One region of the Mesorhizobium sp. M0751 genome, then DNA from elsewhere that is predicted to be linked to it. Evidence: predicted binding sites of a transcription regulator. Region 1 holds the regulator's gene; each other region holds the start of a gene.
The links. Region 1 encodes PhoB, which activates phosphate uptake and scavenging genes when phosphate is short. Its sites were predicted from a motif close to TGTCATNNANCTGTCAT; they were not measured.
Positions count from the first base shown of each region.

Region 1 (2,269 bases):
ACATGCTGGAGGACGAATTCGGCGTCCCGGCAACGGTGGAGAACGACTGCAACATGATGGCGGTGGCTTTGCGCTGGCGCGATCCGGATCGCTATCGCGACGACTTCATCGCCATCCTGCTTTCGCACGGCATCGGCATGGGGCTGGTGCTCAAGGGTCAGCTGTTCACCGGCACGCATTCCTCGGGCGGCGAGTTTGGCCACATGATCCATCGTCCAGGCGGCGCGCTCTGCCGTTGCGGACGACGCGGCTGCATCGAGGCCTACGCCGGCAATTACGCCATCTGGCGCAACGCCAGGCAGATGAGTGAAGACAGCGAACCGGTAGCCGACGTCAGCGACGCCGACATGCGCGCGTTGGCGGCCCGGGCGCGCGAGAAGGATGGGCCGGAACGCGAGGCCTACCGCAAGGCCGGCGAAGCGCTGGGTTTCGGTCTCGGCTCGCTGTTCGCGCTGATCGATCCGGCGCCGGTCGCGATGGTCGGCGCCAGTGCCGCCGCCTTCGATCTGATCGAGCCGGCCTTGCGCCAGGCCATCGCCCAGACCGCCGGTGGCCAGCATTCGGGCTCGATCTCCTTCGATACCGAACCAAACGAATTGCCGCTGATCCGCGAAGGCTGCGCGATGCGGGCGCTTGGCTTCGTCGACCAGGAGATTTTCGCGCCGGGCGCGCAGATGAGGCCCGGCGTCAGAAAGAACGTAGCCTGACCAGGCGGATCAATCTTCCCTGATCGCATAGCCGGCGCCGCGGATGGTGCGGATGACATCCGGCATGCGGCCGTTATTGATGGCTTTGCGCAGCCGCCCGACATGCACGTCGACGGTGCGTTCGTCGATATAGATCGTCTCGCCCCAGACATTATCGAGCAACTGGCTGCGCGAGAAGACGCGGCCCGGATGCCGCATCATAAATTCGAGCAGCCGGAATTCGGTCGGCCCGAGCCTGATTTCGCTCTTCTTGCGATAGACCCTGTGCGATTCGCGATCGAGCACGATGTCGCCGACCTTCAGCACGCTGGACAGCACTTCCGGCTTGGCGCGCCGCAGCAGCGCCTTGACCCTGGCCATGAATTCCGGTGTCGAAAACGGTTTGACCAGATAGTCGTCGGCGCCGGTCGAAAGACCGCGCACTCGGTCGCTCTCCTCGCCGCGCGCGGTCAGCATGATGATCGGCAGCCGCTCGGTTTCGGGGCGCACCCGCAACCGGCGGCAGAGCTCGATGCCGGAAACCGCTGGTATCATCCAGTCGAGCACCAGAAGGTCGGGCACATTCTCCTGCAAACGGATCTCGGCTTCGTCGCCGCGTGTCACCACCTCGACCTGGTAGCCTTCGGATTCGAGATTGTAGCGGAGCAGCACACCCAACGGCTCCTCGTCCTCCACCACCATTATGCGTGGTGCGATCATCGGCTGGGCACCCCCATCACGTCACCGGCGCGGACATTGTCGTTTCGTCCTGCTTCGGACGATTGCCCGGCAATTGCTCGCCGGTCAGCACATAATACGCATTTTCGGCGATGTTGGTGACATGGTCGCCGATCCGCTCCAGATTCTTGGCGCAGAACAGCAGATGCGTGCAAGCGGTGATGTTGCGCGGGTCTTCCATCATGTAGGTCAACAGCTCGCGGAACACGGACGTGTATTTGACGTCGATGCGCTCGTCGGCGGCACGCAGCTTGGCCAACGCGGCCGCATCGCCTGCAGCATATTCCTCGATAACGCCCTGCACCTGGATGAGCACCAGCTGCGCCATCGCGTCGATGGAATGCGACAAGTCGCGCGGCGTGACGCTGAGGCCGACCGCACTCACACGCTTGGCGATATTCTTGGCAAGGTCGCCGATGCGTTCGAGGTCGCCGGCCATGCGGATCGCTCCGACCACATGGCGGAGATCGTGGGCCATCGGCTGGCGTTTGGCGATCAGGGTGATGGCGCGGTCGTCCAGTTCGCGTTGACGCGCATCCATGATGGCGTCGTCGGAAACGACGCGTTGCGCCAACACGTTGTCGGAATTCAACAGGGCCTTGGTCGCCCCGCCGACCATCGAACCGGCGAGGTCGGCCATGTCGCGGATCAGCTTGCTGATCTGCTCGAGATCCTCGTCGAAAGAAGCGACTGTGTGTTCGCCCATGGTCCTGTCCTCATATGCATGATCGGAACGGCTCAGCCGAAGCGGCCAGTGATGTAATCCTGCGTGCGCTTCTCTCGGGGCGACGTGAAGATCTTCTCGGTCCGGTCGAACTCGACCAGTTCACCCAGATACATGAAGG
Region 1 is NZ_JAMYPH010000002.1:115,757-118,025, forward strand. It holds gene NKI19_RS03185 (ROK family protein) at 1-707, shown strand, start outside; gene phoB (phosphate regulon transcriptional regulator PhoB) at 717-1,406, opposite strand; gene phoU (phosphate signaling complex protein PhoU) at 1,423-2,130, opposite strand; gene pstB (phosphate ABC transporter ATP-binding protein PstB) at 2,163-2,269, opposite strand, start outside.

Region 2 (2,269 bases), on a different contig from region 1:
AGCTTCGCCAGCGCCGCCTCGACATCCGCCGCGGATCCGATGGCAGCGGTGGCAATGTCGCCGTTGATGCGGCGGGCCAGCGCCGACAACACCTTGCCGGCGCCCACTTCGTAAAGTGTGCCGACGCCATTGCTGCCGAACCACTCCACCGTTTCGCGCCAGCGCACGCGCCCGACCACCTGTTCGACGAGGCGGCGGGCAATCTCGTCGGGATCGCTCGTCGGGGTCACCGTAACATTAGAGACCAGCGGCACGGCGGGCGCACTCTTAGTCACGGCCGCCAGCGCCTCCCGCATGATCTCGGCCGCAGGCTTCATCAATGCCGAATGGAAGGGCGCCGAGACCTGCAGCATCAGCGCCCGCTTGGCGCCCTTCTCCGTGCATAGCTTCGCAGCCAGTTCGACTGCCGGCCTGGCGCCGGAGATCACCAGCTGGCCGCCGCCATTGTCATTGGCGATCTGGCAAACCAAGGCTTGCGCGGGATCTTTGGCGGTGCCCTGGGCGGCCTCTGCGCAAGCGGCCTCGACGTCGGCCTGTTCCAGCCCGATGATCGCCGCCATGGCGCCCTCGCCGGCCGGTACAGCCGCCTGCATGGCATTGCCGCGGATACGCAACAGCCGGGCGGCGTCGGCGACCGAAACGAAACCAGCGGCCGCAAGTGCCGAATATTCACCGAGCGAGTGGCCGGCGACATAGGTGACCTCGCCGTTCAGCGAGAAGCCGCGCGCCTCCAGCGCCCGGACTGCGGCAAGTGACACCGCCATCAGCGCCGGCTGGGCATTGGCGGTCAGCGTCAGCGTCTCTTCCGGGCCTTCCCAGATCAGCTGCGATAGTTTTTCGCCGAGCGCGTCGTCGACTTCCTCGAAGATCCGCCGCGATTCCACAAAAGTATTGGCGAGGTCCTTGCCCATGCCGACAGCCTGGCTGCCCTGCCCCGGAAAGGTGAATGCGATGGCCATCGTCGGCTCCCAGCTGCTGGTTCTCGTTGCCTGTGACGCAAGGCGTGCGGCCAAGTCAAGCCCAACCTTGACCACGTAATGTCGGCCGAGTGCCTGTTTCGGCAGGCTTTTTGGCGATCACTCATGATGAAAACCGCTCACGATTTGTTTGCTGGCTCTTCTTATTTCCGCCGCAGACGCTAGGCTTTGCGTGACAGTTCGATGACAATCGAGTGACGCTTTTGTTGCGGGCCGGGGAACTATTGAAGTGGCAAAGACCAAGCAGAGCGCAGCCGAGGCGGCGCCACAGTTTCTTGAAGGCGATCCGTCGACCGGCTATCTACCGGCGCGCAAATGGCCTGTCATCCGCTATGGCCTTATCAGCTTGCTGGCTGCGGCGATCCTGGTGTTTGCCATCGAACTGATCGTGCGCGGCAACTTTGCCGGCACCATTGATTTCTTTCTGCAGCCTTTCAAACCCGGCTGGACCACGATCATCATTTTTGCGCTGATCCTCATCGGCCTCGACGCCGTGCTCGGCCGCAGCCATCAGAGCCTGATGATCGTCGCGCCGCTGACATTGTCGCTGGCGTTCGTCGGCCACCAGAAGTCGCTCTATCTCGGCGATCCGCTCTATCCGACCGATTTCCTCTATTCCCGGCAGATCGTGGCACTGATGCCGCTCCTGGTACGCGATCGCCCGGGAACCGCCATTGCCCTGGCGATCGGCATTGTCGGCGGGCTGTCGCTGCTCGTCTATGGCTGGCGGCTATGGCGCCGCCGCGTTCCGGCACTCAGCCACAAGGGCCGCCTTGCCCGGCTGACGCTGACGGTGCCGCTGATCGCCTTCTTCGTCTCCATCATGGACTATGCCACTTTCTCGTGGACGCGCGACCGGCTGCAGATCATCCCGATCATGTGGGACCAGAAGGAAAACTATGCCTCAAACGGTTTTGCGCTCGCCTTCGCGCTGAACGTCCCGATGGCCCACGTCTCGGCGCCGCCCGGCTATTCCGACAAGGCGATCGAAGCGATAGGCAAACCGCAGGTAACGGCCTCGGTACCCGCCGAGAAGCCCGACATCATCGTCGTCATGAGCGAATCCTTCTGGGATCCGACCAAGCTGCCCGGTGTCACCATCACGCCCGACCCTATCCCCAATGTGCGGGCACTGCGCACGGGCTACATGTTCTCGCCCGAGTTCGGCGGCATGACGGCCAACATCGAGTTCGAGGCCCTGACCGGCTTTTCCAACGCCTTCCTGCCGGCGGGCAGCATTCCCTACCAGCAATATGTGCGGACACCGACCCCCTCGCTGGCGACCTTCCTGA
Region 2 is NZ_JAMYPH010000028.1:46,864-49,132, forward strand. It holds gene fabD (ACP S-malonyltransferase) at 1-959, opposite strand, end outside; gene NKI19_RS29325 (LTA synthase family protein) at 1,207-2,269, shown strand, end outside.
Region 2: a site for PhoB is predicted at 1,150-1,166, ahead of NKI19_RS29325 (LTA synthase family protein). Genes of this name have one in related genera too.

Region 3 (2,269 bases), on a different contig from region 1:
AGCGCACATCGTTTGGAGTCCCGCTACAAATTGCTGCTCTGGCTCGATGCCATAGGTCTTGCGGCCTTTTCGGTGATGGGCGCGGCCAAGGGGCTGACGATCACCGGCTCACCTGTAGTTTCGATCGTCACCGGCATGCTCACCGGAACCCTTGGCGGCATTCTGCGCGATCTGTTGACAGGTGAGCCTTCGGTGCTCCTGAGACCGGAGATCTACGTTACCGCAGCGCTTGCCGGCGCCGGCCTCTACACACTTGGCGATTTCGCCGGACTGCCGCCGCTTGCGTCGGGCCTGGCAGGTTTCATGGCGGCTTTCTGCGTGCGCGGCGGCGCGCTCAAATTCGGCTGGGCCTTTCCGTCCTACAAAAGCAAGCCTGGCCGGCGTCCGGAAGATATTCCCTGAATTAAGGTGTCAGGCCGCAAACCGCTGCGCTTCCCCGCCATAATAATTGACGTAGCGGGCGCCGATCTCCTTGACGGGCATCACCACGAACACGTCGACCGTCGAGAATTCACGGTCGATGACGCAGCCGTCGCCGATGCGCGCGCCGACGCGCAGATAGCCCTTGACCAGCGGCGGCATCGCGGCGATCGCCGCCTTGGCATTGACGGCCTCGATCGGCATCAGATCCATGGAACAATAGCGCCCGGCGACGGCACGCACGTCCCACGATGAATTCGTCCGGCAGTGGTGGGCAAGATAGGTCAGCGCCTCGGCATGTGCCGCCGGCACGGTGCCGTGGAACGACGCGCAACCGGTCATCACGCCGATGCCGTAATGGTTGATATAGGCCCAGATGCCTTGCCACAGCGCCTCGATGGTGCGCTTCGAGCGGTATTCCGGCAGAACGCAGGAGCGGCCGAGCTCGAGGAAGCGCTGGCCGGGATGCCGCGCGATCAGCTTGGTCAGCTCGAATTCGCCTTCGGAATAGAAGCCGCCGGCCGCCGCGGCAATCTCCTGCCGCAGCAGGCGGTAGGTGCCGACGATGCGGCGATGCTCGGGGCCGGAAAGCGAAGTATCGAAGACCAGCAGATGGTCGCAGAGGGGATCGAAGCGATCGGCGTCGCGACGGTCCTGCATCTGGAACAGGTCCTTCCTGGCGCCAAGCTCGTCGTAGAACACCCGGTAGCGCACCTCCTGCGCGGCAGCGATCTCGGCCTCGTTGCGGGCGAGCCGCACTTCGAGATTGCCGATGCGGCCGAGCGATGCGCCTTTTATGACGGCATCGGCGTTCCGGCCGACGAGCAAAGGCCCGCTGGCGTTCGGCCGAGCATCACATTCCGGCATGACTGTATGCACGAGTGATTCTCCTTCGAGCCATCCCTCTTGGCACGGGGATACGGTGTAGGTGCAACAGGATTGTGACAGTACCGTGATACGGCTCTGCGGGCAATACTTCGTCGGCTGGGTAATCTATCGACCGTCTATGTTGTGCCTCAGGCGGCCACTTGCCCTTCGACCGCATGAACCAGGGCATCGGGGTCGAGCGGCTTGGTGACGAAGCCGCTGGCACCGTGAGCGAGCACGGCGTGGCGGGTCTTTTCCTGGCTGTCGGCCGACAGCACCATAATCGGCACCGGCGGCACCGCGGTCTCCTCCTCATGGCGGCGGATGGCGGCGATGGCGTCCAGCCCGTCCATGACAGGCATGTGCAAGTCCATCAGCACCACGTCGTAGCGGTGCTTGTGGCCGGTGCTGATGACCGCCTCGACCGCGGCCTTGCCGTTGCCGACCACCTTCACGCGATGCCCGGCCTTCAGCAGCGTGGCGCGAGCCAGCATGGCGTTGATGTCGTTGTCCTCGGCGATCAGCACCGACAGGCCCTGCTGGCGGGCGCCAATGGCGTGCCCAGCCTGCGCGCCGCGCTTTTGCAATTGCGGCTCGGCGATGACCGGCGCATGGCTGGTCAAAAGCACGCGCAGCAGTGTCTCGCCGCGCACCGGCCTCGCCAGGAAGGTGGCGTAACCGTTGGCACGGAACTCGCCAAGCATGCCGCGGTCGGTGGGCGCGATCAGCGTCACTGCCTCGCAATCGGCAAATCCGCTCTGGCGCAGGCGCCTGAGCAGCCTGCCGTCGCTTTGCTCCATGGCAGCATCGATCAGAAGCACGTCGCAGCCCTCGGCGAAAGGGGTGGCCTGGGCGGCGGCGGTGGCCAGATCGACCGTGCCGCCATTGGCGCGAATGGTGCGGGCAATGGCTTCGGCCTCGACCAGGTTCTTCGACACGATCACCGCATGCCGGCCCGACAGCGGGTCCTGCCGGATCTGCG
Region 3 is NZ_JAMYPH010000017.1:67,507-69,775, forward strand. It holds gene NKI19_RS23660 (trimeric intracellular cation channel family protein) at 1-402, shown strand, start outside; gene olsB (l-ornithine N(alpha)-acyltransferase) at 412-1,287, opposite strand; gene NKI19_RS23670 (hybrid sensor histidine kinase/response regulator) at 1,437-2,269, opposite strand, start outside.
Region 3: a site for PhoB is predicted at 1,351-1,367, ahead of olsB (l-ornithine N(alpha)-acyltransferase). Genes of this name have one in related genera too.